DNA from 2 places in the Tepidibacillus fermentans genome. Region 1 is predicted to be linked to the other one. Evidence: riboswitches for the same ligand, from Rfam matches in the RefSeq annotation. Region 1 holds a riboswitch; the other holds the start of a gene.
What was found. A riboswitch is a leader RNA that binds a small molecule or an ion and turns the genes downstream of it on or off. The one in region 1 is predicted to bind cobalamin.

Region 1 (16,309 bases):
AGAAAGTGGTGGCCAAATTGCCGACCAAGGACTGATTAAAGGGATTCATGGTGAATTAATGGAAGTATTAGATGTAACCAAAGCTCCAAATGGTCAGCATCTTCATCATGTAAAAGTATTAAAAGGAACATTTAAAGTAGGCGATTCCGTCACTGCAGAGGTGAATCAAGAAAAACGTTCCGATATCATCAAGAACCATACGGCAACACACCTTCTTCATCGAGCATTAAAAGATGTTTTGGGAGAACATGCAAACCAAGCTGGTTCTTTGGTAGCTGCTGATCGTCTTCGCTTTGACTTTTCACATTTCAGTGGGTTAACTGAGGAAGAAATAGCTCAAGTGGAAGAAAAAGTGAACCAACAAATCTGGAAGAACCATCCGGTCGCAACCATGATTAAACCCATTGATGAAGCAAAAAAAATGGGAGCTATGGCCCTTTTTAATGAAAAATATGGAGATGAAGTTCGTGTTGTTCAAGTTGGGGATTATAGTTTAGAATTATGCGGTGGTTGTCATGTTCGTAATTCCGGTGAGATTGGAATGTTTAAGATCGTCTCAGAAAGCAGTATTGGGGCAGGAATTCGGAGGATTGAAGCGGTCACGGGAAAATGGGCATACCAGTATATGAACCAGCAATTGTCTCTTCTGAAACAAGTCTCGCAAGAATTAAAGGCGAACATCCAAGATATTCCTGAAAAAATTGAAGGATTACAATCAACGATTAAAGGGCTGCAAAAAGAAAATGAATCTTTAAAAGCGAAATTGAGCAATATTGAAGCGAAGAATCTTGTTGATCGTGTCGAGCAAATCGAAAACATTCAAGTCTTACGCGCAAAAGTAGGTTCCATGGATATGAAAAATCTACGAAATGTATTAGATGATCTAAAAACAAAAGTAACGACAGGTATTATTGTTCTCGCATCTGTACAAGATGATAAAGTAAATCTTGTTGTTTCTGTTTCTGATGATTTGGTCAAGAAAGGTTACCATGCTGGAAACTTAATTAAAGAATTAGCAAGTAGAGTCGGTGGCGGTGGTGGCGGACGACCTGATATGGCTCAAGCTGGCGGAAAGGAACCAGAAAAAATACAAGATGCATTGAAGTACGTGACGGAATATGTAAAATCGGTTACAATGAAATTAGCATAATTTAACTGGAACGTTTCATGTGCGTAAGAATCTGGAAAAGAGGTGTTACCAATGAGCTCGATGGATCATACGATGAAATTTAACGTGAAATCTGAAGAGATAGGGGTTGAACCAAGAGATGTACTCATCTTGGTGTATGAGGCCTTAAAAGAAAAGGGATATAATCCGATCAATCAGATTGTCGGCTATTTACTATCTGGAGATCCTGCTTATATTCCAAGGCATAATAACGCAAGGAATTTAATTCGTAAGATTGAACGCGATGAGATCATCGAGGAATTAGTCAGATTCTATCTTAAACAGCACCATGAGTAAGTCAAAGATATAAAAAATTTAAATTCTTCGTTACAAAAGGGGAGAATGACTCCCCTTTTCTTTCACAATTTAGACAAAAGAACACTTAGAGTATGAGGGAATTTATCGTATGCGTATACTAGGATTAGATGTAGGTGAGAAAACCATTGGTATAGCCATTAGTGACGAATTAGGCTGGACAGCTCAGGGTGTTGAGGTTATCCAAAGAAAAACATTGGATCATGATTTGACACGTCTAAGAGAGATCATTGATCAATATGAAGTGGATGAAATTGTCGTTGGCTTACCAAAAAATATGAATGGTACGATTGGTCCACGAGCTGAAATGATCATGGATTTCGCCAAACAATTAGAAGTTGAATTTGAACTACCGATTCGCTTATGGGATGAACGCTTAACTACGGTTTTGGCAGAAAGAACTTTGATACAAGCGGATATAAGTCGGAAAAAGAGGAAAAAGGTCATTGATAAAATGGCTGCTATGGTGATTTTGCAAGGCTATTTAGATGCGAAGAGGTGATCGATATGAGTCAAGAACAAGAACGAGAATTTCTTTTTATTCCTGACGATGAAGGAAATGAAGAAAAATTTGAGATCATTTATGAGTTTGAAGTAGAGGATAAACGTTATATCCTTGTTACTCCAGCAGATACTACTGGAGATGAGGAAGAAGCAGAGGTTTATGCATTTCGTTTTGAAGAAGATGGTCAAGACATGAAGCTTTATCCCATAGAAGATGAGGAAGAGTGGGATTTAGTTGAGGAAGTATTCAATACGCTTGATTATGAATTTAATCAATGAACCTTAGGAGAGACAAACGATGCAGAAAAGAGAAATCAAAGAAGTCCATTTGTTAAAAGAACAGTTGGGCTCAGAAGTCACACTATTTGATGAAAATGAAAAGGAATATCTTTTTCAACTATTACTAGAGTTAGTTTTTAACGGTAAACATTATGCTTATTTTCAATCTTCCGAATCTGAAGAAGGAGAGATTGAAGTTCTCCGTGTTGTAAAATTAGACAATGGAGATTTTGACTTAGAATTTATTGAAGATGATGATGAATGGGAAGATGTTGTTGAGTTATTCGATGAATGGACGATGCAAAATGGAGAATGAGAGAGGGATTTCCTTCTCTCATTGTTTTTTTTGGCGATTTATGCTAACTTAATAACGATATAGGAGATAAAAAAGATGGTGAGGGGAGAATCATGGATCTCAGCCAAAAGAGAAAATGGATCTTATCCATTTCTGGGACTGTCGTAATTTTAGCTGTAATCATCATTAGTTATGTTTATTCACAATTTCAACCCGTTGATTCGACGGCTGTACAGAAGGTAAAAATAGAAATTCCCCCAGGAAGTACACCTACAAAAATCGCTTCAATTCTGAAAGAACATCAATTAATCAAGAGTGAATGGGCATTTAAACTATATTTAGAATATAAAGGTGACGCTTCAAAATTACAAGCCGGTAGCTATCAATTATCTAAACAGATGAGTATAAGTGAAATCGTTCAACAATTTGTATCAGGGAATGTCGTATTGGATACGGTACGATTTACAATTCCGGAAGGGTATACGATTCTGCAAATTGCAGACAAGCTTAGTAAAGAGGGAATTGTAAATAAGGAGAATTTTTTGAAATTAGCAAAAGAAGGTAATTTTAACTATGATTTTATAAAAGCCATTCCGAATAATGCGAACATTCAATATCGATTAGAGGGATATTTGTTTCCAGATACTTATGTCGTGAAAAAAGGTGCAACAGAAGAAGAAATTATCAATATGATGTTACATCAATTTCAAAAAGAATGGAAACCGGAATGGACTAAAGTTCTTCAAAATCAAAAAATGAGTATCCATCAGGCAGTTACTTTGGCTTCGATTGTCGAAAGAGAAGTGAGTGTCGCTAAGGAAAGACCAATTGTTTCAGGAGTTTTTTATAATCGTTTAAATAATAAATGGAAATTACAATCCTGTGCTACTGTTCAATTTGTATTAGGAAAACAAAAAGATCGACTCACTTTTGCCGATTTAGCAATCAAAAACCCTTACAACACATATATTAATGATGGGCTTCCACCGGGGCCAATATCAAACCCAGGCATAGAAGCAATCAAAGCTGCTATTTTTCCTGCAAAACATGATTATTTCTTTTTTGTCACAAAAAAAGATGGTTCTGGCGAACACTATTTTTCAAAAACATTCGCTGAACACCAAAAGTATGATTCCGATTCCCGGCTCAGTTTAAAAGGGAATTGGTAAGTTAAAAGTGAGAAAGAAGAGGCTTGATTAATAGAAATTGGCGAAAATGCCAATTTCTTTGTCTTATTAGATGAATTAACACTGTGAATATGTTAAAATATTTTTTGTCGTGATTGAGGTGAAGCAGAACATGGGTTTTATTAAAGAAGAAGTGGATCAATATATAACCGAGTTATTACCCCTTGATGATTCCTTTCTTGAGGAATTGCAACAACAAGGAATAAAGGAAGAAATTCCAATTATTCAAGTACCAAGTATGAAGCTGATTCAAGTCTTATTAAATATGATTCGTCCCTCAAACATCATTGAAGTGGGTACGGCTATTGGTTTTTCTACGATCTTTTTGGCAAAATCAGCTCCCTATGCAACGATTCATACGATCGAGCGTAACGAGACAATGATTGCTCGGGCAAAGGAAAATTTTAGAATCGCGGGCTTGGATAAGCAAATCATTTTGTATGAAGGGGATGCGATCGAAATCCTTCCTCACTTACCTCAATCTGAATTTATTTTTATTGATGCCGCCAAAGGAAAGTATAAACAATTTCTTCAATTAGCCTTCCCGTTATTACCTGTGGGAGGAATTTTTGTGTTTGATAATATTCTTTTTCGCGGATATATCGCTGAGGAAGAAATCGTGCAAACAAAACCTATGTTAAAAAAGCTTCATCGCTTCAATCAAGAACTTGCAGATGAAAAAAAGCTACTCACATCGTTTGTTCCAATTGGTGATGGACTAGCGATATCCTATAAATTGGAGGAATAGACATGTCAGCGAAGAAAAAGCCTGAATTATTAGTTACTGCAAAGGATCTAGACGAAGTGCAGCGTTTGTTTGATTCAGGTGCAGATGCTCTTCATATTGGGGGCAAAGAATATGGGCTACGTATGCCAGGCCATTTTACCCTTGAGATGATTGGGGAGGCGACCAAGATTGCCCACCAAAATCAAAAGAAGATTTATGTGCTGATGAATGCTCTATTTCATAATGAAATGTTAGTAGGGCTAGAAGAATATATTCAACGATTAGCACAATTTGAGGTGGATGGGATCGTTTTTGGTGATCCTGCTGTTCTTATGATCGCGAAAAAAGTAGCTCCACAAATTGCTCTGCACTGGAATACGGAGACAACGTCCACGAATTATCAAACGGTGAATTACTGGGCGAAAAAAGGAGCAACGAGAGCGATCCTTGCAAGGGAATTGTCCCTTCAAGAAGTGATTGATATTAAGCAACATGTTGATATTGAAGTACAGGTTCAAGTTCACGGAATGACGTGTATTTTTCATTCAAAAAGGGGACTTGTATCTAGCTACCTTGATTTTACAGGTCAAGAACAAAAGGATACTTCCCAAGATCGAGGGTTATTCTTACGAGAGCATAAACGTCCTAACGAACAATATCCAGTTTTTGAAGATCTTCATGGTACACACATCATGAGTGCGGAAGATATTTGCATGATTGATCATATTGGAAAATTAATAGATGCAGAGATTGATAGTCTCAAAATTGAGGGAATTTTAAAATCAACGAACTATTTGGAAAAAGTCGTTCAACATTATCGGACAGCGATTGATCAATATGTAACTGGAAACAAGGTTACTGTATCTTCCAAAGATATTGAAGCGATACAACCGAAAAATCGCCCACTTGGGACTGGGTTTTATTTTAAAGAACAATATTATTAAAACGAAGGTGGTGAACAGCATGAGTATCATTTCAAGAGAACAAGAAATCATAAAACCTGAACCGGTAATTATCAGAAAACCAGAATTACTGGCACCTGCAGGTAACTTAGAAAAACTAGAATTCGCGGTACGATACGGTGCAGATGCGGTTTATATCGGTGGACAACAATTTGGCTTACGTGCAAAAGCAGGTAATTTTACTTTTGAAGATATGGAAAAGGGTGTGGATTTTGCTCATTCTCGTGGAGCAAAAGTATTTGTTGCGACCAATATTATTGCTCATAATGATGATCTAAATGGTTTAGAAGATTACCTGAAAACATTATATAAAATTGGGATCGATGCGATTATTGTTGCCGATCCAGCGATCATTACAATAGCAAAACAATTGGTTCCTGAAATAGAAATCCACTTAAGTACACAGATGTCTACGACCAATTGGCAGTCGATTCAATTTTGGAAAGAAGAAGGAATCTCTAGAGTCGTGCTAGCCCGTGAGGTTTCGATAAGGGAAATTCGTGAAATCAAAAAGCATGTGGATATAGAAATTGAAGCCTTTATTCACGGTGCGATGTGTATCTCTTACTCTGGTCGTTGTGTTCTATCTAATCACATGACCAGTCGTGATGCGAACCGTGGAGGTTGTGCTCAATCTTGCCGTTGGAAATATGATTTATTTGAAGATGGAATAATCGAAGAAGAAAATGTTCAAGATAAACAAGAAATTCCATTATTTCAAGAGACAGATGATCCTTATACGATGAGTTCGAAGGATTTATGTATGATCGATTCGATCCCAGATATGATTGAAGTAGGGGTTGACTCTTTAAAAATAGAAGGTAGAATGAAGAGTGTCCATTATGTGGCAACCGTGGTAAATGCTTATCGTCAAGCCATTGATACCTATGTCACAGATCCAAAGAATTATAGATTTAACCCTGCATGGTTAGATGAAATTGAAAAAGCAAGTCATCGCCCATTGACGAAGGCCTTTTATTATCGAATGCCAAATAAAGAGGATCAAATCTATGGAGAAGGACCAAAAGTAAGGAAGTATGATTTTGTAGGCCTTGTCCTGAATTATGATGAAAAAACAGGTATAGCTACAATTCAACAAAGGAATAATTTCCAAGTTGGACAAGAAGTTGAATTCTTCGGCCCAAATACGAAATTTATTCAGCGGATTGAACGAATTGTGGATGAAGAAGGAAATGAACTTGACGCAGCGAGACACCCACTACAAATTGTGAAAATCAAAGTAGACCAACCTGTTTATCCTTATGATATGATGCGGAAGGAGAATTAAATTATGCAAAGACCCGTTGTAATCGGAGTAGCCGGTGGAACGGGATCAGGAAAAACAACAGTCGCTAGGCGGATTTTAAAGAGTTTCCCTGATCAACAAGTACTCATGATCGAACAAGACTCCTATTATAAAGATCAATCTCATTTGCCTTTTGAACAAAGGGTAAAAACCAATTACGATCATCCATTTGCTTTTGATAATGACTTATTTCTTGAGCATCTTCATCGTTTGTTAGCCTATAAACCGATTCAGAAACCAATTTATGATTTCACCGTTCATACCCGTAAAAAAGAAACGGTTAAACTCTTACCAAAAGAAGTCATTATCATTGAAGGAATTCTTGTTTTGGAAGATAAACGGTTACGCGATTTAATGGATATTAAGATTTTTGTTGATACGGATGCAGACGAACGCTTTATTCGCCGATTAGTAAGAGATATCCGTGAAAGAGGAAGAACCATGGAGTCTGTCATCGATCAATATTTATCAGTTGTTCGTCCTATGCATCTTCAATTCATCGAACCAACAAAACGTTATGCGGATATTATTATCCCTGAAGGTGGAAAAAATAAAGTCGCGATTGATTTACTTGTGACAAAAATAAAAACGATTCTTGCGGAACGTGAAGCTAGATCGATCTAGTCTTCACTTTTTTTATGTTTATCTCCCCTGAAATCTGTCGATGATAGTATTACCTTACATCTATAGGGGAGAAAGAAAATGTCGATAATACAAAGCCGCAAAAAAAGAATGTTTCGGGTGATGTTGCTCATCGTATTCCTCTTTGGAATTGTAATCGGGCGTTTAGCCTGGATTCAAATCATTGCTACGAAAGACTTTTCCAAGCATCATATCAACTTAATTGAAAACTCTGTGAAACAAAGACAACAGTCATTTGTTTTATCAAGTGGACGAGGAAACATTTATGATCGGCATGGGATTTCACTTTTAGGTGAAAAAGAACTGCAAACGGTTATTGTTTTTCCTTTTATCAGAGAATCGATTGAACGCAGTAAGATCGAAGCGTTAACCAAAATCCTCCAAATAGATGAACAGTCTTTAGTTAAACAGTTAAAAAGTTTAAAAAGGCCAACTTATTTACAACAAAACGGCCAACCGATTACAGTTAGCACTTACCAGCAAAAAGAAATCGAATCTTTACAAATACCGGGGATTATTGTGAGCAATTATCATTTTCAGGATGAAGAGCAGATGGTTGCTAAACATTTGATCGGTTTTTTAGCAAATGATCCGAAAGAAATTGAAGAAAAATATCATGAATCTCTCGAAGAAGGTTTATTAAATAGAAACAGTTTGATTGGCCGTTCAGGATTACAAAAAACCTTTCAAGAGATTCTTCAAGGAACAAAAGAATCAAAGATCGCTTATTTTGTCGATAATCAGGGCAAACCATTAAATGGTCTGGCTTCAAAATATCAAATCCAAGAGGATCAGTTTTACCCACTGTCACTTGTAACCACCATCGATAAAGAGATGCAAAAGGCAACAGAGGAAATTCTGCAAAAGGAACTACAGGCAAGCGGTTTGAAAGAGGGAAGCATAGTCATTCTTGATACTAAAAATGCAGATATCTTAGCGATGGCAAGTGCTCCAGATTTTAATCTTAATCAAGTTGATCCGAATTCAACGAATTGGAATAATAAAGCGGTACAAGTGATCGAGCCAGGTTCCATTTTCAAAACCCTTATCGCAATAGCAGCGATGGAGGAAGGTGTGGTAAAAGAAGGAGAGAAGTTCTTTTGCTCTGGAGATTACGGAAGCGAACAATTCACTTGTTCTAAGGCCCATGGAGAAATTACATTTGAGGAAGGATTTGCGGAATCTTGTAATATCGTATTTGGAGAATTGGCGAAACGATTAGGTCCAGAAAAAATCGAAGAATATGCTGAAAAGCTAGGTTTAGTTGGTATCGTAGGATGGACAGATGAATTTTTTAAGCAAGAAAACTTCAAACAAATCGATAATGAGCAATCCAATCGTGTCTTTTATGAGCCAATGAAGAGAAAAGACCTTGGTTCCATTCTCCGAACTGGAATCGGTCAACAAGATGTACGAATTTCACCGTTAGCTGCAGCCAATTTGATTGTAACGATTCTTCATCATGGCGAAGTATATCAGCCGCGTTTGGTTGAGAAAGTCATCTACAAAAACGAAACAGAATACTTTGAATTTCCAATACAAAAAAGGGAATCGCTAATTGGAAATGAGCGGTCTTATGAAAGACTAAAAAAGATGATGGAGAAAGTGGTTGATGAAGGAACAGGGCGATATCTCAATCAAGCAAGATGGGATTTAGCTGGTAAATCAGGAACAGCAGAAACATCGGTTAAAGGTGTGTACAATAGCTGGTTTATTGGTTATGGCCCAGTGGAAAGACCACGTTATGCGATTGCTGTTGCAATTAAGAATGTAGATACTCGAAGTTTATCTGAGCTTGAAAAACAAGTAAAAGAACGAATTGCAAAAAAAATATTTTTAGAGCTCATGGATGAATTGGCACTCAAGAAAAAATAATCCCAATGGAAAACCCCCATCTATATTTTTTTTATTGAATTGAAAATGTACAGGCACAATTAAGTTGGCCTATTACATAGAATATAATAGTTTTTTCTTTAAACGCCTAGGGGGTGACAAAGTGCCGGGGATTTTTACTGCTCTTGCGTTATTGTTTAAAGAACTCTCCTTATTTGTATCGTATGTCAAAAATAATGCCTTTCCTCAACCATTAGATGAAAAGGAAGAAGAAAAACAGATTGAGCTATTATTAAAAGGCAATAAAAATGCAAGAAATAAATTGATTGAACATAACTTACGACTTGTTGCCCATATTGTGAAGAAATTTGAAAATACGGGAGAAGATGCTGAAGATTTGATTTCAATTGGAACCATTGGCCTAATTAAAGGAATTGAAAGCTATCAATCCAATAAAGGAACAAAATTAGCAACTTATGCCGCACGTTGCATTGAGAATGAAATATTAATGCATCTACGCTCACTAAAAAAATCAAGAAAAGATGTTTCACTTCATGATCCAATTGGTACGGATAAAGAAGGAAATGAAATCACTTTAATTGATGTACTTGGAACAGATTTAGATGTTGTTGTGGATGAAGTTCAATTGAAGATAGAAAAGAGTAAAATCTACAATCATCTGCATATTCTAGATGATCGAGAAAAAGAAGTGGTGATTGGCCGGTTTGGATTAGTAGATGGAAACGAACGAACGCAACGAGAGATTGCAAAGGAATTAGGGATTTCACGTTCTTATGTATCTAGGATCGAAAAACGAGCATTGATGAAGTTGTTTAATGAGTTCTACCGAGCAAGCCGAAAAAAAGTACAGAATGATTAATATTTATAAAGGATGTTGATGAAGAACATTCTTTTTTTCAAAAACATTGATTAACTTATTTAAATACATTTGCTACGTTCCTTTGCTTATAATATGGAGAAAAAAAGCCCAAATTAATGGGCTTTTTTTGATTTGGGTGGATCTGGTTGATAGATAAAATACACGCTAGCGGCGGATGTTTCAATTCTAGCTACCATTGCAAATAAAGAAGCAATCTTCTTATATAATTTTTTCATTTTTATACCCCCCTTTCTTTTTAAGATCGAAAAACTTGTCTATCATCTTAAAGGTGTTAGAACCTAGAGGTGTTAAAGTATAAGATTGAATGAGTATTCCAAAAGAAGAGTAAATGGCAAAGGTTTTTGAATGTAAATATTTGGTAAAAAATAAACTTAGAATAAACCATAAAGATAGAAACAAAAAACTTTTCCATTTAAAACTTGATTTTTTCTCAATGGGGATTGGACGGTTTGTTGCACTTATTGGAACAAAAAATATTGTAGATAAAATACCAATTAGATAGGTAAATACTGTTAATATTACTGGAGAGAATAACCAATCCTTTGTTATTATTATTGAAGGGATTAAGAATAAAATTGTAGAGGAAATTAGACAACGAAGAAAAGTTGAAAGATGAATTCCTCCGGAAAAAATACGGAAAAAAGCAAATGAAAAAGCAACAATTAACATTTTGGCTGTTACCCCAAAAAGTGACGATATCCATATAAAGAAAACAATCTTTAAAAGAACACTAAGAGTAATCTCAATACCGTACCTAATATAATCTACGTCCTCTCGTTCGGCAGCATGAGCTAATTTAGTGGCCAATATGTAGGAAATAGTTGTTAACATTATCTATTCACCTCATAATGGGATTTTCATAATAAACTCCGTTTTATGATCATCTGACAAAACTTCAATCGAACCATGATATTTTTCGATTATCTTTTTGACAATTGATAATCCGTATCCATGCTGACCATTTGCTTTTTTTGTTGAAAAACCTTGTTGGAAAATTTTTGAGAGTAGCTCTTTTTCGATTTTTGGTCCGTTATTTGCTATTGAGATGACTGCTTCATTCCCTTGTTTATCCCAAATAAATTCAATTTTGGGATTTTTAACCGGAAATTCAGTTACGGCTCGCAATGCGTTATCTAAAATATTGCTAATGATTTTTACGAGATCATACCCTTTTATTGTAGGAAAGATATCACTTGTTTTTGTTATAACTTCTAGAGCAACTCCCTTTGATTCAATTTCATTCCATTTTGAATGTAATAGTGCGCTAACGGGAATGTTTTTAATTTGTGTTACACGATTTAACGATTGTATATTGTTAACAAGTTGCTGAATATATTGTTTCAGTTCATCAAAACTTTCAGTCTTAGCGAGTATGTATAATGTTTGAATTTCATTGAGATAATCATGTCTTTCACTTTTTAAAGTATGGATTAAATTTTGAATATTTTCATGATAGCTATCTTCGTATTGGATAATTTCTTTTTCTAAATGATAGTTTTTAAGTTTGATTGTAAAATAAATAAGTACGATGTTGGCGATAATGAGTATTAGACTGACTATTGGGAACCCAGAAATTTTAAATATGATTTCTTTATGTAAAAATTGATATTCTTCGATGTAAAAAGCGTAATTCATATAAATAATAAGATAACCTTGTAAAAAGGCAAAAACAAAAATCATTGTCCAATAAAGCGCTTTTTTCCTATCATAGCCATTTTGATTGAAAAATGATAGAATTGATTTATTTTTTTTATGTAGAATCCAAGTACCCAACATTAACGGGGATAAATATAAAAAAGTGATAAGGAACTTTAAAGGAAATGATTGCAAAATATCATCTATGTTTATAAATTGTCCTACTACGATCACAATAATAGATTCAGTAATCAATAAGCTAAAAAAAGTACTAAAAAAAATGAAAAAAGAACGAATCCAACTATTTTTTAATATAAATTTGTATAAAAGAAAGCTTGAAGTTAAAGTAATAAGAATTCTAAAGTCGGATAAAATATTTATCTTCCATAAAAGATCAGAGAACAATCCAGAGAAAGCGGCCATGAATAGAATTTGTTTTTTTATTTCAGAAAAACGATAACCAAAAAGTGTTGTTCCCCATAAGAAGATCGTAAAAAATTCTGGAAAGGTGATAAATAAGTAGTTCAGAATAAAACTCATTCTATGATGCCTCCAAATTTATGCAATTTTCTATAAAAATAAGTTCTCCATTTTTTTCTAAAATCCTTTCATTTAAAAGAATAAATTTTAAAAATAAAAAGAGGCTAAATATCAGGATCAGCACTTATCATCACTTTTTAAGAAAAGTTCAAAAAAAATTAGAATGATTCTTGTCTATATAGTAAGAAAAAAAGTAAAATGGAAAGTGAAAATAGGAATTATTCCTAAAAACTTTTTTGGAGGGGTATAGATATGGAACACTTTGAATATGTTGTAGCATCAAATAAAGAGTTTGAACAAACCATTGAGGCAATTGATGCAGAATTAAAGAAGATTGCATTTAAAATTGTAGCTCGTATTAACATTCATGAGAACATCTTAGCGAAAGGATACGATTTTAAAAAGAAGGTTAGCGTATTAGAAATTTGCAATGCGGGTGAGGCTTACGAAATCCTTTCTTTAGGTACTGAAGTATCCATCTTCCTACCATGCAAAATCACGGTTACTGAAGATGAAAATGGTGTAAATGTTCGTCTACCAAGACCTACTTTCCTATTAAATCAATATGGAAAAGAAGAGTGGAATAAAATCGCTGACAAAGTAGAAGGTTTAATGATCAGCGTGATGGATGCAGCAGCAAAATAAGTTTTACATACGAAACGTTTCCCATTGTGTGATATACACAGTGGGATTTTTTTTTTTTACAGGAATTATTTCTGATTTTATGGTAAACTAATCCAAAAAGATCATTTGATTGATCTTCATACTTTCTTTATAGTTTCATTCTACAATCAGTTTTGTAGGAGTTGATAGCTATGACTAGGATCTTAATCGTTGATGATGAATTTCATATGAGACAACTACTGCGAATTTATTTACAACAACATCATTATCAAGTAGATGAAGCAGAAAATGGAAAAGAAGCATATGATAAAATCCTAAAAGAAGAATATGATTTGATGGTGCTTGATATCATGATGCCTGTCATGGATGGTTGGGAAACATTAGAGAAAGTGAGGAAAGTTTCTGATTTACCCGTTTTGATGCTAACAGCAAAAGGCACGACAGAGGATAAAGTAACTGGACTTACATCTGGAGCCGATGATTACTTGGTAAAGCCATTTGAAGAGGCAGAGTTGGTTGCTCGTATCCAGGCCTTATTACGAAGAACACAAAAAAATACAGAAGAAGATGAGTTATTAAAATATAAAGGGATTGTTTTAAATCTCTCAGCGCGGATTGCTACTTACTTAGAAAAAACGATCAACCTTACTCAAACCGAATTTGATTTATTGGAAATCTTAATTAAGCACAAAGGGAAAGTCCTTTCACGAGAACAATTGGTTGAACTGGTTTGGGGTATCGATTTTATGGGAGAGGATCGAACCGTTGATTCTCATATTAAAAATCTGAGAGAAAAACTTCGAAAAGCTGGATTAGAAGAACAAATCATAAAAACGGTATGGGGAATCGGATATAAAGTAGAATAAGAATGAGGGATTTGAATCTATTTTGAAGGAATGAAGTGGGAATCATGAGAAAATTTTTATGGGTTATTTTTTCTGTATTTTCAATTTTTGTTGGTGTTTCCTTCCTCTTGTTCGCGATTCGGATGATTTGGTTTCCTCCATATAAGATGGGGATGATGATGGGTAGAGGGATGATGGTGCACCATATGTATTTTTGGATGAGAGGAACGTTTTGGATTTTCTTAATACTGATTGGAATCCTGATTGTGAATAGGTTTATATTTTACAAACACAAAAAAATGAAGTGATAAATGAAACAGTTTAAAAGAAAACAATTTTTCTTTTATCGATTAGGCTGTTCTCCCAGTGTGTTACTGACTCAGACGATGACTCATTCAGTCGCTTTTTTTGATTGCGAAGATGAATAAAAAATTCTGACAATAGTTTGCTATTGCTTGTGAATTTTTTGTAGTGCGCTATAATAGACACAGAAAACAAAATAGCGTGTGATAAATAGGTTCCTACTGATTCAATCAGAAGGATGAAAAGGGAAATCGGTGAAAATCCGATGCGGTCCCGCCACTGTATTTGGTAGAAGCCTCCTCAAGAATCCACTGTCGTTAGATGGGAAGGAGTGGAAGGTATGCCATAAGCCAGGAGACCTGCCTATTTATTATTAAGGAAGCTAAACCTTCGAGGAAAAGGGGAGGCATCAATAAACTGATTAACTCATCATGTTACTTTGATCCCTTTTTATCTTCGATAAAAAGGGATTTTGCTTTTAATTTGCTTTTTCTATCATTATTTCAATAGGTGAAGTTATGAATCAGAAAAGAAACATGATCATTTGGACAGGAGGGCTTATCCTCTTGCTCCTAATTTCAATCTTTGCAAGTGTCTCGATTGGCTCTGTTTCAGTAGCACTACCAACAACGACAAAAATTTTGATTCACCATATTCCGTTTATTAACAGTACTCCAACATGGGAGGCTAGTGAAGAATTAATCGTGATGAATCTAAGATTGCCTAGAGTTTTCCTCGCTATCCTAATTGGAGCTATGCTATCGGTATCTGGCGTTGCCTTTCAAGGAGTATTAAGGAATCCACTTGCTGATCCTTATATTCTTGGTGTTTCCTCAGGGGCTGCATTAGGTGCGGCAATCGCGATTCTTTTTATACCGAATCTTATGTTGTTTGGGCGGTTTACTTTGCCTATTTTTGCTTTTCTTGGCTCAGTACTAGCGTTGATTTTGGTACTGCTAATATCGGGTAAACAACGGCATCGAGGAAGTGACTCCTTCATTCTAGCGGGAGTGATTGTGCAATCGTTTATGGGGGCCGTTTTATCTTTTCTGATCACCATATCAGATAAAAAACTTCAATCGATTGTTTTCTGGATGATGGGGAGTTTAGCTAATCATGATTGGCAGGATGTCTGGGTACTGATTCCTTATTTCATGATTGGGACACTATTCTTACTCATTCAACAACGTGATCTTAATATCCTTTCTCTTGGTGAAAATGCGGCAATTCATTTAGGAATGGATGTCCAGAAAAAGAAAGTTTTGATCTTAGCTTTTGCATCACTTTTGGCTGCATCGGCTATTTCGATCGTGGGAATCATCGGATTTATTGGTCTTATCATTCCTCATTTGATCCGTATCGTATTTGGTTCCAATCATAAGATCTTATTACCGGTCTCTGTGATTGCTGGTGGAATTTTCTTACTCTGGACCGATACCTTAGCAAGGACTATTATTCCTTCAAGAGAGATTCCAATCGGTGTTCTTACTGCGTTTTTGGGTGCACCCTTTTTCGCCTATCTATTTTATAAAAGTCGAAATGGGAGGAGTTAAAAAATGAGTCTCTTCCAAGTGAATCATGTTTCCCATTTTTTTGGTCAAAAACAAGTGTTGTATAATATACATTTTGAAATAGAAGAGGGAAGTATCCTTGGCATCATCGGACCAAATGGAAGTGGGAAAACCACCTTACTCCATGCTATGAGTGGTTTGTTTGACGTTGATGAAGGAGAAATCTTATTTCAGGGAGAAAAAATAACGAGCTATCGAAAAAAAGAGTTGGCTCGAAAAATAGCGGTCATGTCCCAGAAAGGGACACCACCTATTTCTTTTACGGTAGAGGAAGTGGTCGCGATGGGAAGATACCCGTGGTTAAACTTCTTTTCAAGTCTATCAAGTCGTGATCTATTCATAGTTAAACAGACCCTCCATCAGCTAGGATTATGGGAAAAGAGAGCACAACAAGTTGCAACCTTAAGTGGTGGAGAAAGGCAATTAGTCTCGCTTGCACGAGCCATGGTGCAACAACCAGAAGTGCTTATTCTCGATGAACCAACTACTTATCTAGATATTGGTCACCAAATGGTTGTGCTAGAGCACATCCGTAGATGGCAACGAGAAAAAGGAATTACTGTGATTATGGTATTGCACGATCTCAATTTAGCAGCACAATATTGCAGTCAATTGTTGCTAATTCATGATGGTAAGATGGAGTCTCTAGGAAAAGTGGAAGAGGTCATTCGC
Region 2 (16,309 bases), on a different contig from region 1:
CCTAACACTTGATTCATTTTTTCTTCAAGTTGGGTGATTGCTTTTAATAGTTCGGGATGGTTTTTTAGATTTGTAAAATGGTAATTCATCAATATCCCTCCCTAGAATTAGTATGAAGTGGAATTTCTAGAAATATACTTATGAATGGATAGAGGGAATGTATGCGAAAAATAATCTTAATGCGGCATGGAGAATCGGAATGGAATCTGTTTAACCGAATTCAGGGAACAAAACAAGTTTCTTTAACCGATAAAGGGAAAAAACAGATTGAACAAGCTTGTTTCGAATTACTGGCGAACAAAAATTTACAAATAAGCAAAATTATAACTAGCCCATTAGATCGAGCAAAAGAATCGGCAAGTATTTGTCAACGTATATTAAATCTTCCAATGGTTGAGCTTGATTATTTTCGGGAACGTTCATTTGGTGAATTAGAAGGAAAAACATTGCAGGAGATTCGCTTGCAATATAAGATTAGTGATATTGAAGAATTGGAAGACGACCGATTTGGTATCGAATCAGTCCAGAGTTTAATTGACCGAATCGATAGAGGACTCAAAGAATTAAAAGTAACTTACCCAAATGAAAACCTTTTGATTATCACCCATGGAAGTGTCATCAAATGGATCTTTGAAAAATACCAAGCTGAGAAGATAGGTGTTATTTCTAATGGGGAATATCGATGTATTAAGATATAATTACATTGCAATGTTGACAGTAAACAGGTATTCAGACATAAAGTTTTTCCAAACGAGGAATGAAACGTGTTCTACTCGTAAAATCCTTATTTACGTGTTCGTTCCACATTTACTTGTTCTCTTCTTCAAAGGGATTATTCTCTATGGAATTGTATGCTATAAGTACATGCTTGCCCCCAAGTACTTTATTTAGTTTTTGCTCAAGTTCAGTAATATCTTGAATGAATTCAGGATTTCTTTGTAAATCAGCAATTTTATATTTCATTGTTATCACCTCCATCCAATAGTATGCACTTAACAATTATCAAAGATTCCCTAATAAAAAGGATACCCGTTTATTTTAGGTATCCAATGGCTTGAGCTTTCTAGATTTTGGAATGAGAGATGTCTAGAAACTCATTAATTCTATATTCCACTTGAGTTTGATATTTTTGATTGAGTGTTTTTATGTAATACTCAATTTCTTCAAAAAATTCATCGCTTAAAATAGGATATTTTACTGTTCTGATTTGGCTATAAGGGCTATTTTGTTGAATGACGAGTTCAATAGATGTGAGTAGTTTTTCTAAAAAATGTTGAGTTGGTTCAATACCCATAATGGCTTGAAAAATCTCTTTGTCTTCATTGATATCTAATAAATGATAGGGCAATTTCATATCAATATGAAAACCATCAACTAGTTTTTGATTGATTAATGTCTTCATTTTATCTGGGGAAGTACCGTTGGTATTGATAATAATCAATCCATGAAATATACTTCGGATTCTATTTAAGAAGTTGATTATGGGTTCAATCTTTTCTAATAAAAATTCTCCACCACTGAAAATAATTGCATCAAAAAAATAGCCGTTCAACTGAATTTGCTGGATAATGTCTTCTTCTGTAAAAAATTCTTCATGTTTTTTTGCTACGATTTCATCATAATTATGACAACCAAAACAGTGCATGTTACAACCAACGAGGGAATGGATAAGTAGAGAATGGTGGCCTGGTAGATCAACAAATGTTCTCATCACTTGTTTATAAAACTTCATACGCTATCCCTCTTTAAAATACCTCTGTTAAAATATCCTCGTGGTGTAATTCCTTTAAATGTTCAGATTTTATACGTTTTCGTGTATTCCAATCAAATCGTCTAGCTTTACTCCAAAAATTTTGTTCACCATTATAAAAACCCTCTTGATCTACTTTTATCTTCTTTCGAGCGATCATGCGAACATATCCAATCACTCGACTAAATGTGGCGATATCATCACTACCACAAACCGGGCATATTCCAATGTTTTTCCCATCTTCGGCCAATAATTGCTGACCACAAGTCATGCAACTTGTGATGGTGGGTGTTAAAGTAATATAATTGATCGGCTTTTGAAATAACTTGTCGATATAATCTGCTAATAGATTAGGCTCAACCTTTGTTTCTAGAAAATGATGAAGAATACTTCCTGAGGTAGCATAAGCTTGAAATTCTGCAGCATTCTCTATCTGGGCTGAAAAGTCTTCTTCACTAAAGGGAAGCATACAACCAGAAGTTAAATAAACATCTTCCCCTTTTCCTTGAACAAAAATTTCTCGGTTATGTTCTTTTGCCCATTTCATATCATGGCGAGCCAGTTTGATTCCGGCATTTTCAGCAGGAGCATATTCTATTCCGCAAGCAACTTGGTCACGAACGATGAATTCATTTATCACTTCAGTCATATATTGCATGATTTCATGGGCAAGTTTTTTTCCTTGTTCATCTTTGATTCCATCTTTAAAACCAATATTGATCAATCCTTCGTGCATACTAGTGATGGCAAAAACATTAAAATAATTTTTAAGGTCTTTATTAAATGCAAAGAAAGTGGGATATAATTCTTTATTTGCTTCAATCCATTTTCTTTTCGCTTGATGACCTTTTTGCATGATTTCTAGGTATTCGCGCATTTTTTGTTTTAATAAATCTTTGTCATGGCCAAATTCCATTAGAAGGCGATTGGCGTTTAAATTAAGTACTTGCACGGCACCAGTTGACCCCGTGGAACTCCCAAAAATACCACTACCCACTTTAGAGAGCAAGCTTAAATCGATCTGTAAACGACAGCATAAGCTTCTGCTGGCTTCTGGATCCCGGGCCTTTATGTAAGGATTTAATTTTTTATAATAATCATTATCAAAGGGGGTTGTACGAAAATTTTCAAAATAAACGCCGCCCCAATTATACATTTTGTCTAACAAATATAAGAATAAATCATTATCAAAGTTAAAATGATCATCAATCGGAACAGTGATTAAAGGAAAGGTAAAAGGAATGCCATTTCCTGTTCCTTCAGCCATCACATCGATAATCGCTTGATTAATCCGATCAAAATATTCAGAGGGAATTTCTTTATATTTCATATTTCTTGCTTCTCCACCAATGACTATGTATTCATCTTTGATTTCTTCGGAAGGTTTGCCAAATTCCATCGTTATATTGGAAAAGGCAGATTGGGAACCGCTTCGAAGAGGCATATTCATTTCCCAAATTAAGCTTTGGAATAATTGTTTTAAATCGTTTTGGGAATACTTCTTTTGTGTTTCTATTTCTTCAAAATATAAATACGATGCAGCGACAGTTGTCATTTGCGACAGCATAACCGCTCCAGAAACTTGTTGAGACATTAAAACAACCACATTACTAAAATGACGTAAAAGCGTATCTAGTCTCTTCGTTGGTTTAGAAGACAACATATTTTTGGCAAGGGTAGGGATTCCAAAAGTGGCGATATCTCTACACCCAACACTAACACAATAAGGACTTAGTTGTTTATCATGGATGTAGACTATTCCTTGATCATATAAATCTTTTAATTCTTTAGGTAAAATTTCATTTAATAAGAATTCTTCTTCTGCAAAATTGGTTAAGTGGTGTCTTAATAATGGCAAAGAATATACATAATTACTGTTTTCCCTTTTTAAAAAATCTGTCTTTTTGTTTTCTACTGCTGACGTAAATGACCTGATAATTTCACTTGAACTGTTAAACATAAAAAAGCCTCCTTGTATATTTGATAAAAAAATCCGCTCAATTTTGAGCGGATTGAACGATGGCATAAAAAGGCAATTATAGAAAATATACCTGTTTATACAATCGTTCCATCCTCCCAACTCCCGAAGAAAATGAAACTTGAAAAGTAAGGCAGGTCTCCTGACTTGTGCTTCTTCCTACTTTGAATCCTTCCCGTACAAGAGCCATGAAGCATTCTTGCACAGTGGTTTTTACTCATTTCGTCCACACTAACAGTTGCGGGGACAGTTCTGGACTTTCACCAGATTCCCTTTTAAGTTTTAAAACACCTTACTTTTTTGCATAAAACACTATATATTGTTTTTTTAAAACGATTTTTTCTATATGTTGTATTCCTTGTTTGATATTAAATAACAAATTTTGCTTTTTTGCAATGATTATTTTTTATACAGTAACAAAATGAAAAATTTAGTTGACATGCTATCAGTCATGGGTTATATATAAAGTTAATAAAATTAAATATCGTTGGAAATAGGTTCCAAGTTATGCAATCATAACTTGGATTAAAAGGGAAGCCGGTGAAAATCCGACACGGTCCCGCCACTGTAACGAGGAGTCTGTATAAATCAATGCCACTGATTGTAAAATTGGGAAGGCCTTATACAGACGGTGAATCGAAGTCAGGAGACCTGCCTATTTTCTGAACACAAAACCCTACGGGAGATAGGGGAGTGTTTGTCGTTTCATTGCCATATCAGCATTGATTGCACTTTAGAACACTTCAACGCTTTCCTTGTAAAACGGAGTGAAGTGTTTTTCTTATGAAATAGGTGATATGGCGGAGAATATTCACTAGAGCACATCAAGCACTTCTATCTTTAGGGTAGGGGTGCTTATTTTATTGGGGGGAGGAATTGATTTGCAATATCGATCATTTAGTGTTGAGGTTTTGTTATTAACGATTTATTTTTTGTTCATTCCACAACCTGCTTATGCGATGCATATTATGGAAGGTTTTTTGCCGGTTAAATGGGCTGCTTTTTGGTGGGTGATTTCTACTCCGTTTTTCGTATTTGGAGTGAAAAGGATTCGTATCGTTATCAAAGAAAATCCTCAGTTTAAATTACTCCTTGGTGTAATAGGGGCGTTTACTTTCGCTTTATCTGCTCTAAAGCTACCATCAGTTACGGGAAGTAGTAGTCATATGACAGGGGTAGGATTAGGTGCCATCTTATTCGGTCCAGCGATCATGAGTGTAATTGGGGGAATTGTTTTACTTTTTCAGGCTCTTTTACTCGCTCATGGTGGAATTACCACTTTAGGTGCTAATCTTTTTTCGATGGCGATTATAGGGCCAATATTTGCAGTAGGTACGTATCATTTATTTAGACGTTTGTTCCATAGAGATAAGCTTGCAATCTTTTTCGCCGCAAGTTTAGGGGATCTAATGACTTATGTTGTGACTTCATTTCAATTAGCTCTTGCGTTTCCTTCACAAATTGGAGGAATGATGGAATCATTTCAGAAATTTTTTACGATCTTTGCTGTTACTCAGGTGCCGTTAGCGATGATAGAAGGAATCATAACAGTTATTGTTATTCAACTTTTAAAGCACAATCATCAGCAAGAACTGCAATTCCTTTTACAAAAAGAAAGGAGGTTTTTTACTTGGGGTAAATAAAAAAATACTACTTAGTGTATTCGTTTTGTTCCTTATTCTCTTTTTACAAAATTTTTTAGGAAATCTTGAATTTACTGGGACGGATGATCAAGCACAAGGAGTAATTTCAACGATAGATCGAGATTATCAACCGTGGATTACAAATTTATTTTTTGAACCTAATGAGACAATGGAAAAAATCCTTTTTTCCGTTCAAGCAATTTTAGGATTCGGTGTTCTCATTTATGGAATTGGTTTTTATCAGAGGAAGGATAATGACAGGTGAGAAATTAAATGTTGAAAATTGATCAAATTGCGTATACCAATCGTTTCATTCGAATTAATCCTTTCATCAAATTGATATTTGTGTTTGTAAGTTTTATCCTATCTTTTTTGTTTCATTGGATTGGCGATCTTATGATCTGGGTTATTACTGTCACGATCACTATTGGTTTTGCCAAAGTGCCATGGAAGGATTATCTAACATTATTGCTAGGGATGGGTCTTTTTCTAGGAGTTAGCCTTATGAGCATTATGCTATCCATTTCTCCATCACCAAAAATGATGTTGGGCTTTCTTTCCATCGGCCCTTATTATATTGGGATTACGAAACAAGGAATAGAAACAGCAGGAAGTATATTTTTTCAATCGCTGTCTAACACGGCAAGCTTACTTTTTCTTATACTGACCACTCCTTTTCATGACTTAATAAAAGTAATGGAAAAATTGAAAATTCCTGTTGATCTTCTCGAAATTGCGAAGCTCATCTATCGTTTTCTATTTGTTTTGTTGGATACAGCATATCAAATGAAAATAGCGCAAACTTCCCGGCTTGGTTATAAAAACTTTACTCGTTCACTTTATTCATTTTCTGCCTTATTATCACAACTTTTTATAAATTCTTTAGAGCGTTATCGAAAATGGGCGATCGGTTTAGAAAGCAGAGGAGCTATTGAAAGTTCTGCTGTAACTAAACAAGCCAATATCGAAGTATAGAAGGACGGAAAAAATTATGGAACCACCAATGATTGAATTTGAAAATGTAATTTATCAATATTCGAATGGAACGGTAGCACTTGATCACTTAACCCTAAAGATCCCGAATAGCAAAAAGGTTGCGCTAATTGGCCATAATGGAGCAGGGAAATCAACACTTTTAGGCCATATTAATGGCATTTTCCGACCAAAGTCAGGTAAAGTGACCGTCAATCAAAAAGAACTTAAGTATTCTCCTAGAGAATTAAATCGATTAAGAAGGAAGGTTGGTATAGTTTTTCAAGACCCAGAACAACAACTCTTCTTATCAAATGTTTGGGAGGATATAGCCTATGGACTCAAAAATTTGAACCTTCCCGATAAAATGATTCAAGAAAAAGTTCAGTTCATTATGGAATATTTACATATCACCCATTTGGTACAGAGGCCAATCCATTATCTTAGTTTAGGTGAAAAAAAATTAGTAGCCTTAGCTGGAGTCTTGGTGATGGAACCAGAGATTTTATTATTAGATGAACCAACCGCCTATCTTGAACCAAAGGCTATCGAACGATTGATCCAATTTTTAGAAGAAAAATCAAGCTCCAAGTTAATCCTTTTATCTACTCATGATTTGGAACTGGCTTATCAATGGGCGGACCACCTCATTGTTTTAAAAAATGGAAAAAAATTAAAAGAAGGAACACCTTTGGAGATTTTTTCTGACGCAACAATATTAAGGGATTCTGGCTTAAAACCGCCAATTTTTTGGGAAATCTACCAAGGGTTATTAAAACAGAAACGAATCGATTCTTCGATAAAACCACCAACTTCATCTACTGAATTATTATCTTTATTACATAACATCTGTAAATAAAAAGTGAAGGGAAATATGGACAAAATGGGAACGATTGGACATCTATTCATTGTTGGAATTGGACCTGGTAGTGTGGAATTAATGACAAAACAAGCACAACTTGCTATTAATAAAAGCGAAATCATCGTAGGTTATCGGACTTATATCGATCTTATCCTTCCATATATTCAGGGAAAAGAAGTGGTCGCCACAGGAATGACCAAAGAGATTGAAAGAGCAGAGCTCGCGATTGATCTAGCAAAGAAGGGAAAAATGGTAGCTGTTATCTCTAGCGGAGATGCTGGGGTATATGGAATGGCTGGGCTTATTTACGAAATTTTAGCATCAAGAGAGGGAAAAATATCTGTTCAAATTGAAGTGATCCCTGGAATATCAGCGGTTAACGCAGCAGCCGCTTTACTCGGTGCGCCCCTTATGAATGATTATTGTACGATCAGTTTGAGCGACCTTTTAACACCATGGGAACAAATTGAAAAAAGAATTCGTCTGGCTGCAGAAGCAGATTTTGTCATCGCTCTTTATAATCCTAAAAGTAAGAAAAGAATTCTGCCGATCCAAAAAACGCAAGAAATTTTATTGCAATACCGTTCGGCTGATACACCAGTAGGCATTGTAAAGAATGCGTATCGAGACGACCAAGAAGTCATCGTGACGACTTTAGGTGAAATGCTTCATCATGAGATGAATATGGTAACCACCATTATTGTTGGTAATCAGGCCACTTTTCAATTTGATCAAAAAATCGTGACACCACGTGGTTATCAAAATAAATACAGTTTAACAGAACATTAACGAAAAAATATAAATTTTGGGGGAGAAGAAATGGAAGCCATTTTATTTGTTGCACATGGGAGTCTCGATGCGGAAGGAAATGAAGAAGTATTTCGTTTCACAGAAAAAGTAGCACAAAAAATCAGAGAAATAAAGTCGGTACCGATTATTGAAACTTGTTTTTTAGAATTAACGACACCTACAGTTGCTGAAGGAATTGATCAATGTATTCGGCAAGGGGCAACAAAAGTCGCGCTCGTACCGATTATTCTTTTTTCCGCTGGTCATGCTAAAATACATATTCCCTATGAGATTGATCAAGCAAAAGGGAAATATCCAGACGTTACTTTTACATATGGAAGGCCCATCGCGATTCATGAAGTAACGTTACAAATTCTCACAGATCGTCTGAAAGAAATAGGTTTTCAAGGAGAAAGTGGGGAACAAAGGAAAGATGAAGCGATTTTACTTGTGGGAAGGGGAAGTAGTGATCCCGACGCAAACAGCGATCTTTACAAAATCATGCGGTTATTGTGGGAACGGACTCCGGTTAAGTGGGTTGAACCTGCATTCATGGGAATAACAGAGCCGACGTTTACAGAAGGGATCAAAAGATGTATTGCGACAGGGGCAAAAAACATTTATATTTTACCTTTTTTCTTATTCACAGGGATATTGATCAAAAGAATGGATCAAATGATCGAACATTATCAACAATTATATCCAAACCGAAAGATCAAAAGAGCTCCATATCTAGGGCTTGATCACAAATTAATCGATGTTCTCACTGACCGTGCCTTTGAAGCATTAGAGGGGAAACCAGCCCTTAATTGTGACTTATGTAAGTATCGTTTAAACTTTATACATCATTCTCATCATCATGATCACCATGATCACGTACATCATCATAATGGTCATCATCACCATAATCATCAATACGAAAAGCATACTCATCTTCAACATCATGAATAAGTGAACAAGAACCATAAGCAGAGGTTAGATAAAATGTTAGTATTAGCAGGAACAAAAGATGCAAGAGAACTAACTGCTTTTTTACGGCAACATAATAAGAAGGTATCCGTAAGTGTGGTCACAGAACAAGCTGCCCAAAAATATAAATCTTTAAACATCCCCATTTATATTGGAAGGTTAACGAAAGAACAAATGCTAGAAATGGTTCTTGCAAAGAAATTTAAAGCCATTATTGATGCGACACATCCTTATGCAGAACTTGTTTCAAAATATGCGATGGAAGTAGCAAAAGAAGTAAACATACCTTATTTACGGTATGAGCGGCCGTCAACAGTTCTAAGTGAGAGCCAATACCTTCATTTCGTATCTTCCTATTTAGAAGCCATTAAATGGATAAGAGAAAAGAAAGGTGTTGTATTCGTCACTACAGGAATCACTAAAATTGATCGATTTGCAAAGTCTTTATTAGGGGAGCCAAATATTCGACTCATTTTTCGCATTTTACCTACGGTAGAAAACCTAAAAAAGTGCGAATCATTGGGAATTCCAAAGGAAAATATCATTGCCATGCAAGGAACATTTTCAGCTGGATTGAACCAAGCCATCTATAAAAAATATGGAATCAATCTTCTAATTACAAAGGAAAGTGGGAAAGAAGGAGGATTTTTAGAAAAGGTAGAGAGTGCCATCCAAATGGGAATTGAGACGATCGTGATACAAAGGCCCAAACTCCAGTATCCTATCGTGTTTCATCAGTTTGAAGATTTGTTGAAATACCTAGAGGAACACTAGTAAATGAGTTGTAAATGGAATCAACGAAAGGTGAGGGATATGGATTTTTTCGTGGAATTTTCGCCAATAACGATTCAACCTCAGGAGATTGAGTTAAAAAGTTTTGAAATGATAGAAGAAGAAATCGGTAATCATTCTTTTTCCGAAGAACAATTTCCAATTGTCAAAAGAGTGATTCATACGACCGCGGATTTTGAATTAGGGAGAAGTTTACGATTTCATCCAGAAGCAGTGAAAGCGGGTATCTTCGCAATTCGCCAAGGAAAAAAAATTGTGACGGATGTGGAAATGGTAAAGGCTGGAATCCATCAATCTCGCATCACACATTTTGGTGGACAAATCATTTGTCATATACGGGATGAGGATATCGTCAAGGAAGCGAAAGAACAAAACATAACTCGTTCGATTCTTGCCATGCAAAAGGCAACAAGCCAAATCGAGGGGGGTATTTTTGCTATCGGAAATGCACCAACAGCACTTTTAGAACTGATTCGGCTGGTAAAATTGGGAAAAGCAAAGCCCGATCTCATCATCGGTGTTCCTGTTGGCTTTGTCTCTGCAAAAGAAGCAAAAGAAGAATTACAGAAATTAGATGTTCCGTATATTACCAATCAAGGAAGAAAAGGTGGAAGCCCAGTGGCTGCAGCAATTGTGAATGCTCTCTCACTGATGGCTCAACAAGTGAATCGGGATGAAAATGAGTAAGAAAAAAGGATTACGAAGCGGATATACAACAGGAGCCTGTGCAACTGCCGCAACAAAAGCAGCTCTACTTATGTTAATTGAGCAGAGCCAGATTTATGATATCGAAATCCAGTTGCCGATTGGTGAGAGGGTTAGATTTCCCATTCAAAACTCTACGTATAGCCTAACCACAGCAACGGCAGGTGTGATCAAAGATGCAGGCGATGATCCCGATGTCACTCACGGAGCGTTGATTCTGTCAACCGTTTCATGGCTTGATGAAGAAAGGATTGAGATAGACGGTGGAAAAGGGGTTGGTCGAGTAACCAAACCTGGATTACCAGTCCCTATTGGCGAAGCAGCAATCAATCCTGTTCCAAGACGCATGATCGAAAAAGAAGTAAAACAGCTTTTAGAATTCTATCAACTTACAAAAGGTGTAAAAGTGGTCATTTCGGTACCCAATGGTGAAGAGTTAGCGAAAAAGACATTAAATCCTAGATTGGGGATTATTGGTGGGATTTCCATTTTAGGATCAAGAGGTACGGTGATCCCTTACTCTCATGATGCTTACCAGGCAAGTATTGTTCAAGCGATTCGTGTTGCCAGAATCAATGGGATCGACCATTTTATTTTAACGACTGGGAGTACAAGTGAAAAGATTGCGCAGAACATCTTTAAGGAAAAAGAGGAAATGGCTTTTATCCAAATGGGCGAATTTGTTGGCTTTGCTTTAAAACACGCGAAAAGACTAGGAGCAAAAAAGGTAACCATCTTAGGGATGATTGGAAAACTATCCAAGGTTGCGCAAGGGAAGATGATGGTTCATTCAAAAGAGTCGAGTATTGATTTTCAATTTCTAGCTAATATTGCAAACCGGCTTTACATTTCCAATTCAGTTCAAGAAAAAATTAAACAAGCCAATACGGCTGCATGGGTTGAGAAAATCATCATCGAAGAAAATAGACCATCTTATTTTGCAGAAATTTGCCGTTTGGTCGCTTTAGAGAGTCTTTCTTATATTCAGGGAGGATTGATCCTAGAGGTCATTCTTGTTTCAAAATTGGGAAGAGTTCTTGGGAGGGTGGAGATGGATGATTGGAAAAATAAAGATCATTGGCATCGGTAACGATGTAGAAAATGGGATTTCCCCTCACTATCGAAAATGGATCGATGAAGCAGATATTTTAGTCGGCGGGGAAAGACACCTTTCCTATTTTCCTCATTTTCAAAAAGAAAAATGGGTCTTAAAAGGAGATCTTCCATTTATCCTACACCGTTTAAAGGAGGAAGCAATCAACAAAAAGGTGGTTGTTCTTGCTTCAGGTGATCCACTTTTCTTTGGAATTGGCCGTTTGTTTCTTGACATCGTAGGAAGTGAAAATCTATCCATCTATCCCCACCTTAGTTCACTTCAATTAGCATTTGCTAGGTTGGGAGATACTTGGCAGGACACTTATATAGAAAGTTTACATGGACGGGCACTAACAGGTCTAGCCCAAAGAATCGATGGAAAAGCAAAGATTGCTCTGTTAACCGATACTGTTCATTCTCCGACAGCGATTGCTAAGTATCTACTAAACTATGGATTTGATGAGTATGAAATGTTTATTGGTGAATATCTTGGTGGAAGAAATGAAAGGGTTTATCTATTATCTCTAGAAGAAGCGGCTGTTCAAACATTCGCACCGTTAAATATCGTCATATTGCGAAGACGAAAAGAAATTCCAGCCGTTCAAAGTTGGAATTTGGGAATCGAAGACGAAGAATTTTATCAAAAAAAGCCTAAAAAAGGATTAATAACCAAAAAAGAGATACGGGTATTAAGTTTAGTAGAAATGAAATTAAGATCAGGAGATATTCTCTGGGATATTGGAGCTGGTTCAGGTTCTGTTTCCATTGAAGCATCCAAATATCAGCCAGATGCTAAAGTTTATGCGATTGAAAAAGACATTGAGAATATAGATTTTATTAGAAAAAATATGAAGAAGTTTCGTACGGATTTTACAGTTATCCATGGAGAAGCCCCAGATTGTTTAAACGATCTTCCCGATCCAGATGTGATTTTTGTCGGAGGGAGCAATGGGAGGTTAGAAGAAATCCTTCAGCTAGGCTGTCATCGGCTGAAGCAAAACGGAAGGGTGATCGTGAACGCCATAACGATGGAAACGTTGATGGATACTTTGCATTTTTTTGAAAATAAGGGATGTTCACCGAAAATTACACTTGTGCAGATTGCCCGAAGTAAGCCGATTGTCAATAAAACAGGATTTGAGAGTTTAAATCCAATTTATATTGTTACAGCAACGAATTCAAAAGGGTGAAGAGAGGAAGAAGCGGATGGAAGAACATAAAATCGGACAATTTTTTGGTATTGGCCTTGGCCCTGGCGATCCCGAACTTCTCACATTAAAAGCATTACGGGTGATCAAAAATTCACCGGTGATTGCTTTTCCAATAAAGGCGGTAAATGAGGCGAGTTATGCTTTGTCGATTGTAAGTGATTTTATTGACATGGAAAGGCAGCAATTGCTTCCTTTACTTTTCCCGATGACCAAGAATAAAGAAATCATCAAACAGCAATGGAAAGAAGCAACAGAAGCAGTATTTCGCTACTTACAACAGGGAAAGGATGTTGCTTTTCTTACAGAAGGAGACCCTTTATTTTATAGTACATTTATTCATCTTCGCCAATATATGGGACTCCTTCATCCAGAGGTTGCCGTCCAATCGATTCCGGGAATTTCTTCAATTTTTGGTGCCGCGGCTTCATTACATTTACCATTAGCTGATGGCGATGCACAGGTCGGAATTATTCCAGCTACGAGAAATAAAGATCACATGAAAAAAGCAATTGAACAACATGAGACGATTATTTTCTTAAAAATAGCAAAAGTCCTTGATTTATTAGTCGATGTTTTAATCGAAACCAATACCTTAGAAAAGGCTGCAATAGTCACAAAAGCAACTTCAAACGAAGAAATCATCTACAAAAACGTATTAGATTTAAAAGGAAAAGAGTTACCCTATTTGTCATTAATGGTGGTGAAGAGAACATGATGAAAGAAAATAAGGCTTATTTCGTTGGAGCAGGACCTGGAGACCCTGATCTCATTACAGTAAAAGGGTTAAAACTACTGCAACAAGCAGATGTGATTCTTTATACCGATTCTTTAATCCATCCTTCTTTATTAGATAGGGTAAAAAAAGGAGCAAAAACGATTAAAACATCAGGGCTCACCTTGGAACAACAAATAGAGATGATCGTTGAAGAAATTCAAAAAGGAAGTCTTGTTGTACGCTTACATACTGGAGATCCTTCAATTTTTAGTACGACATCGGAACAAATGAGACGATTGCAAAGGGAAGGTATTGATTATGAGATCATCCCTGGTGTAAGCTCCGTTTTTGCGGCTGCTGCACAAATCAAGGCGGAGCTTACCATTCCAGAACTAACTCAAACTTTAATCATTACAAGAATAGAAGGAAGAACCCCTGTACCAGAAAAGGAGAAATTAAGGGAATTAGCACGTCACCATAGTACTCTTGCATTATTTCTAAGTTCATCATTTATTGGAAAAGTCGTAGAGGAATTAAGATTCGCTGGATGGGCAGAAGATACACCGATTGTGGTTGTATATCGTGCGACTTGGGAAGATCAAAAAATTATCCAAAGTACATTGGCAAAAGTGGTAGAGGAATTGAAGAAAGAGAATATTCACTCCCATGCGATGATTTTGGCCGGCAACGTTTTTCAAAATCATCTGGATATCGATAAAAATCGTTCCAAATTGTATGATGGGCGATTTAGCCATGGATATCGAAAAGGGGAGTAAATGGTGAAAAAAGCATATGCGATTGTGGCAATTACAAAAAAAGGAGTAAGTCAAGCACGATTTCTGCATGAGCGACTACCTGATAGTGATCTCTATTATCCAAAAAAATGGGTTTTCGGAGATGAAGAAGAAAAGGATATTTATGTGATTGATGGTAGTATGGCAACGCTCTTATCTTCCTTATTTTTATCCTATCGAGGATTGATCTTATTTATGGCACTTGGTGCTGTTGTGCGAATAATTGCTCCACTTATCAAGGACAAAAGGACAGATCCGGCAGTTGTTGTCTTAGATGACAATGGCCGGTATGCCATTAGTGTCTTGTCTGGACACTTAGGAGGGGCTAACCATTTAGCCAATCAAGTAGCCAATTTAATGGGGGCGATTCCAGTTATTACGACATCGTCTGATGTCAACCAAAAATTAGCTGTTGATTTGCTAGGAGTTCAATATGGTTGGCAGCTGGATTCCGTTCAACATGTTACAGCGGTAAGTGCAGCGGTTGTGAATGACGAAAAAATTGCGATCATTCAAGAAGTTGGAGAAAGGGATTGGTGGCCTTCTTCGATTCCTCGTTCTGAACAATTTACGTTTTATTCTTCGATATCAAGTGAAAGTAGAATCAAGGAAGATTATCAAGGGGCAATTGTCATTACCGATCGATTGCTTCATCAACAAGAATGGAATGATCTCCCTGAGAAGACCATTCTCTACCGTCCGAAAACATTAGTGGTTGGAATCGGATGTAATCGTGGTACATCAGCATCGGAAATCGAGTCTGTGATCTTTTCTACGTTAGAAGAGGAAGGGTTATCCTGGAAGAGTATTGACCATCTCGCAACCATTGATTTAAAAAGGGATGAATTAGGATTATTAGAGATTCATCAAAAGTACCAATGGCCAATCGTTTTTTATACTAAAGATGAATTAAATCAGGTATCCATTCAACATCCTTCAGAAACGGTTTATCGTCATATAGGGGTTTATGGGGTGAGTGAACCTGCTGCTTGTTTATCTGCTAGAACAAATCAACTTCTATTGCAAAAGAAAAAAGCAGGGAACGTTACGATTTCCATTGGTAGATTAGAAAAAGGAGTGAATTGATGAAAACACAGATTCCAAGAGTTGTTATTGCTGGGACAGGAAGTGGAGTAGGGAAAACGACGTTAACGATTGGTATAATGGCTGCTCTAGTAAAAAGAGGAATCACTGTTCAAGGGTTTAAAGTAGGACCCGATTATATTGATCCTACATATCACACTGCAGTGACAAAAAGGGAGTCAAGGAATCTTGATACTTGGATGGTTGATTCAGAAATCATGAAGGAAATCTTTATCCGTGGCTCACTTGGTGCAGATCTTGCAGTAATTGAGGGTGTGATGGGATTTTATGATGGCAAAGACCCTCTAAGCGACAGAGGAAGTACTGCGGAAATAAGCCGATTATTAAACGCTCCAGTCGTTTTGGTTATTAATGCAGAGGGAGTAGCCCGAAGTGCAGCAGCGATGGTTCTTGGGTTTCAGCAAATGGATCCCCGTATTCATCTTGCTGGTGTAATTGTCAATCAAGTGGGAGGGTTTCGACATTATGAATTGGTCAAAAAAGCGATCGAAGATATGACAGGAATTCCAGTGATTGGTTATTTAAATAAAAACCAAATCATGAGTATACCGGAAAGACATCTAGGACTTGTTCCAGCAATTGAACGAGGGGAACTTAATCCATTATTTCAGCAATTAGCCGAATTGATAGAAGAGCACATTGATCTCAATCAATTCGTACAGATTGCCAAAAAAGCAGAAGAAGTAGTCGTCAATCACCCCTCTATCTTTCAGCCATTTTCTGAGCGATGTTATCCTGTAACAATAGCTGTGGCAAAAGATCAAGCATTTCATTTCTATTATCCTGAGAATTTAGAGCTACTAGAACAGTATGGGGCAAGAATTCAATACTTTAGCCCCTTGGCTGGGGAAACCATTCCAGTTGATGCAGATGGATTGTATATCGGAGGAGGATTTCCGGAAGAATTTGCTGCTCAATTAACCGCACAGA

Region 2: it holds a riboswitch for cobalamin, as region 1 does, so the genes downstream of both, EDD72_RS10280 (energy-coupling factor ABC transporter permease) here and EDD72_RS03205 (FecCD family ABC transporter permease) in region 1, are expected to answer to the same signal.

What each region holds. Positions count from the first base shown of each region.
Region 1 is NZ_SMAB01000003.1:113,332-129,640, reverse strand. Features, by position in the region: gene alaS (alanine--tRNA ligase) at 1-1,150, shown strand, start outside; gene EDD72_RS03285 (IreB family regulatory phosphoprotein) at 1,202-1,465, shown strand; gene ruvX (Holliday junction resolvase RuvX) at 1,575-1,985, shown strand; gene EDD72_RS03275 (DUF1292 domain-containing protein) at 1,991-2,266, shown strand; gene EDD72_RS03270 (DUF1292 domain-containing protein) at 2,286-2,582, shown strand; gene mltG (endolytic transglycosylase MltG) at 2,675-3,730, shown strand; gene EDD72_RS03260 (O-methyltransferase) at 3,849-4,496, shown strand; gene EDD72_RS03255 (peptidase U32 family protein) at 4,499-5,419, shown strand; gene EDD72_RS03250 (peptidase U32 family protein) at 5,439-6,725, shown strand; gene udk (uridine kinase) at 6,726-7,367, shown strand; gene EDD72_RS03240 (peptidoglycan D,D-transpeptidase FtsI family protein) at 7,446-9,260, shown strand; gene sigK (RNA polymerase sporulation sigma factor SigK) at 9,382-10,098, shown strand; gene EDD72_RS03230 (cyclic lactone autoinducer peptide) at 10,212-10,334, opposite strand; gene EDD72_RS03225 (accessory gene regulator ArgB-like protein) at 10,318-10,950, opposite strand; gene EDD72_RS03220 (sensor histidine kinase) at 10,963-12,294, opposite strand; gene EDD72_RS03215 (DUF302 domain-containing protein) at 12,547-12,939, shown strand; gene EDD72_RS03210 (response regulator transcription factor) at 13,110-13,784, shown strand; cobalamin riboswitch at 14,262-14,447, shown strand; gene EDD72_RS03205 (FecCD family ABC transporter permease) at 14,585-15,619, shown strand; gene EDD72_RS03200 (ABC transporter ATP-binding protein) at 15,623-16,309, shown strand, end outside.
Region 2 is NZ_SMAB01000019.1:19,967-36,275, forward strand. Features, by position in the region: gene EDD72_RS12970 (hypothetical protein) at 1-89, opposite strand, end outside; gene EDD72_RS10265 (histidine phosphatase family protein) at 162-698, shown strand; gene EDD72_RS12620 (hypothetical protein) at 808-963, opposite strand; gene EDD72_RS10270 (radical SAM protein) at 1,064-1,732, opposite strand; gene nrdD (anaerobic ribonucleoside-triphosphate reductase) at 1,746-3,710, opposite strand; cobalamin riboswitch at 3,844-4,038, opposite strand; cobalamin riboswitch at 4,207-4,401, shown strand; gene EDD72_RS10280 (energy-coupling factor ABC transporter permease) at 4,610-5,371, shown strand; gene EDD72_RS10285 (energy-coupling factor ABC transporter substrate-binding protein) at 5,376-5,636, shown strand; gene cbiQ (cobalt ECF transporter T component CbiQ) at 5,645-6,346, shown strand; gene EDD72_RS10295 (energy-coupling factor ABC transporter ATP-binding protein) at 6,363-7,202, shown strand; gene cobJ (precorrin-3B C(17)-methyltransferase) at 7,218-7,994, shown strand; gene EDD72_RS10305 (sirohydrochlorin chelatase) at 8,025-8,945, shown strand; gene cobK (precorrin-6A reductase) at 8,979-9,737, shown strand; gene EDD72_RS10315 (precorrin-8X methylmutase) at 9,777-10,442, shown strand; gene EDD72_RS10320 (cobalt-precorrin-5B (C(1))-methyltransferase) at 10,435-11,550, shown strand; gene cbiE (precorrin-6y C5,15-methyltransferase (decarboxylating) subunit CbiE) at 11,516-12,745, shown strand; gene cobI (precorrin-2 C(20)-methyltransferase) at 12,762-13,481, shown strand; gene cobM (precorrin-4 C(11)-methyltransferase) at 13,478-14,257, shown strand; gene EDD72_RS10340 (cobalt-precorrin 5A hydrolase) at 14,258-15,361, shown strand; gene EDD72_RS10345 (cobyrinic acid a,c-diamide synthase CobB) at 15,361-16,309, shown strand, end outside.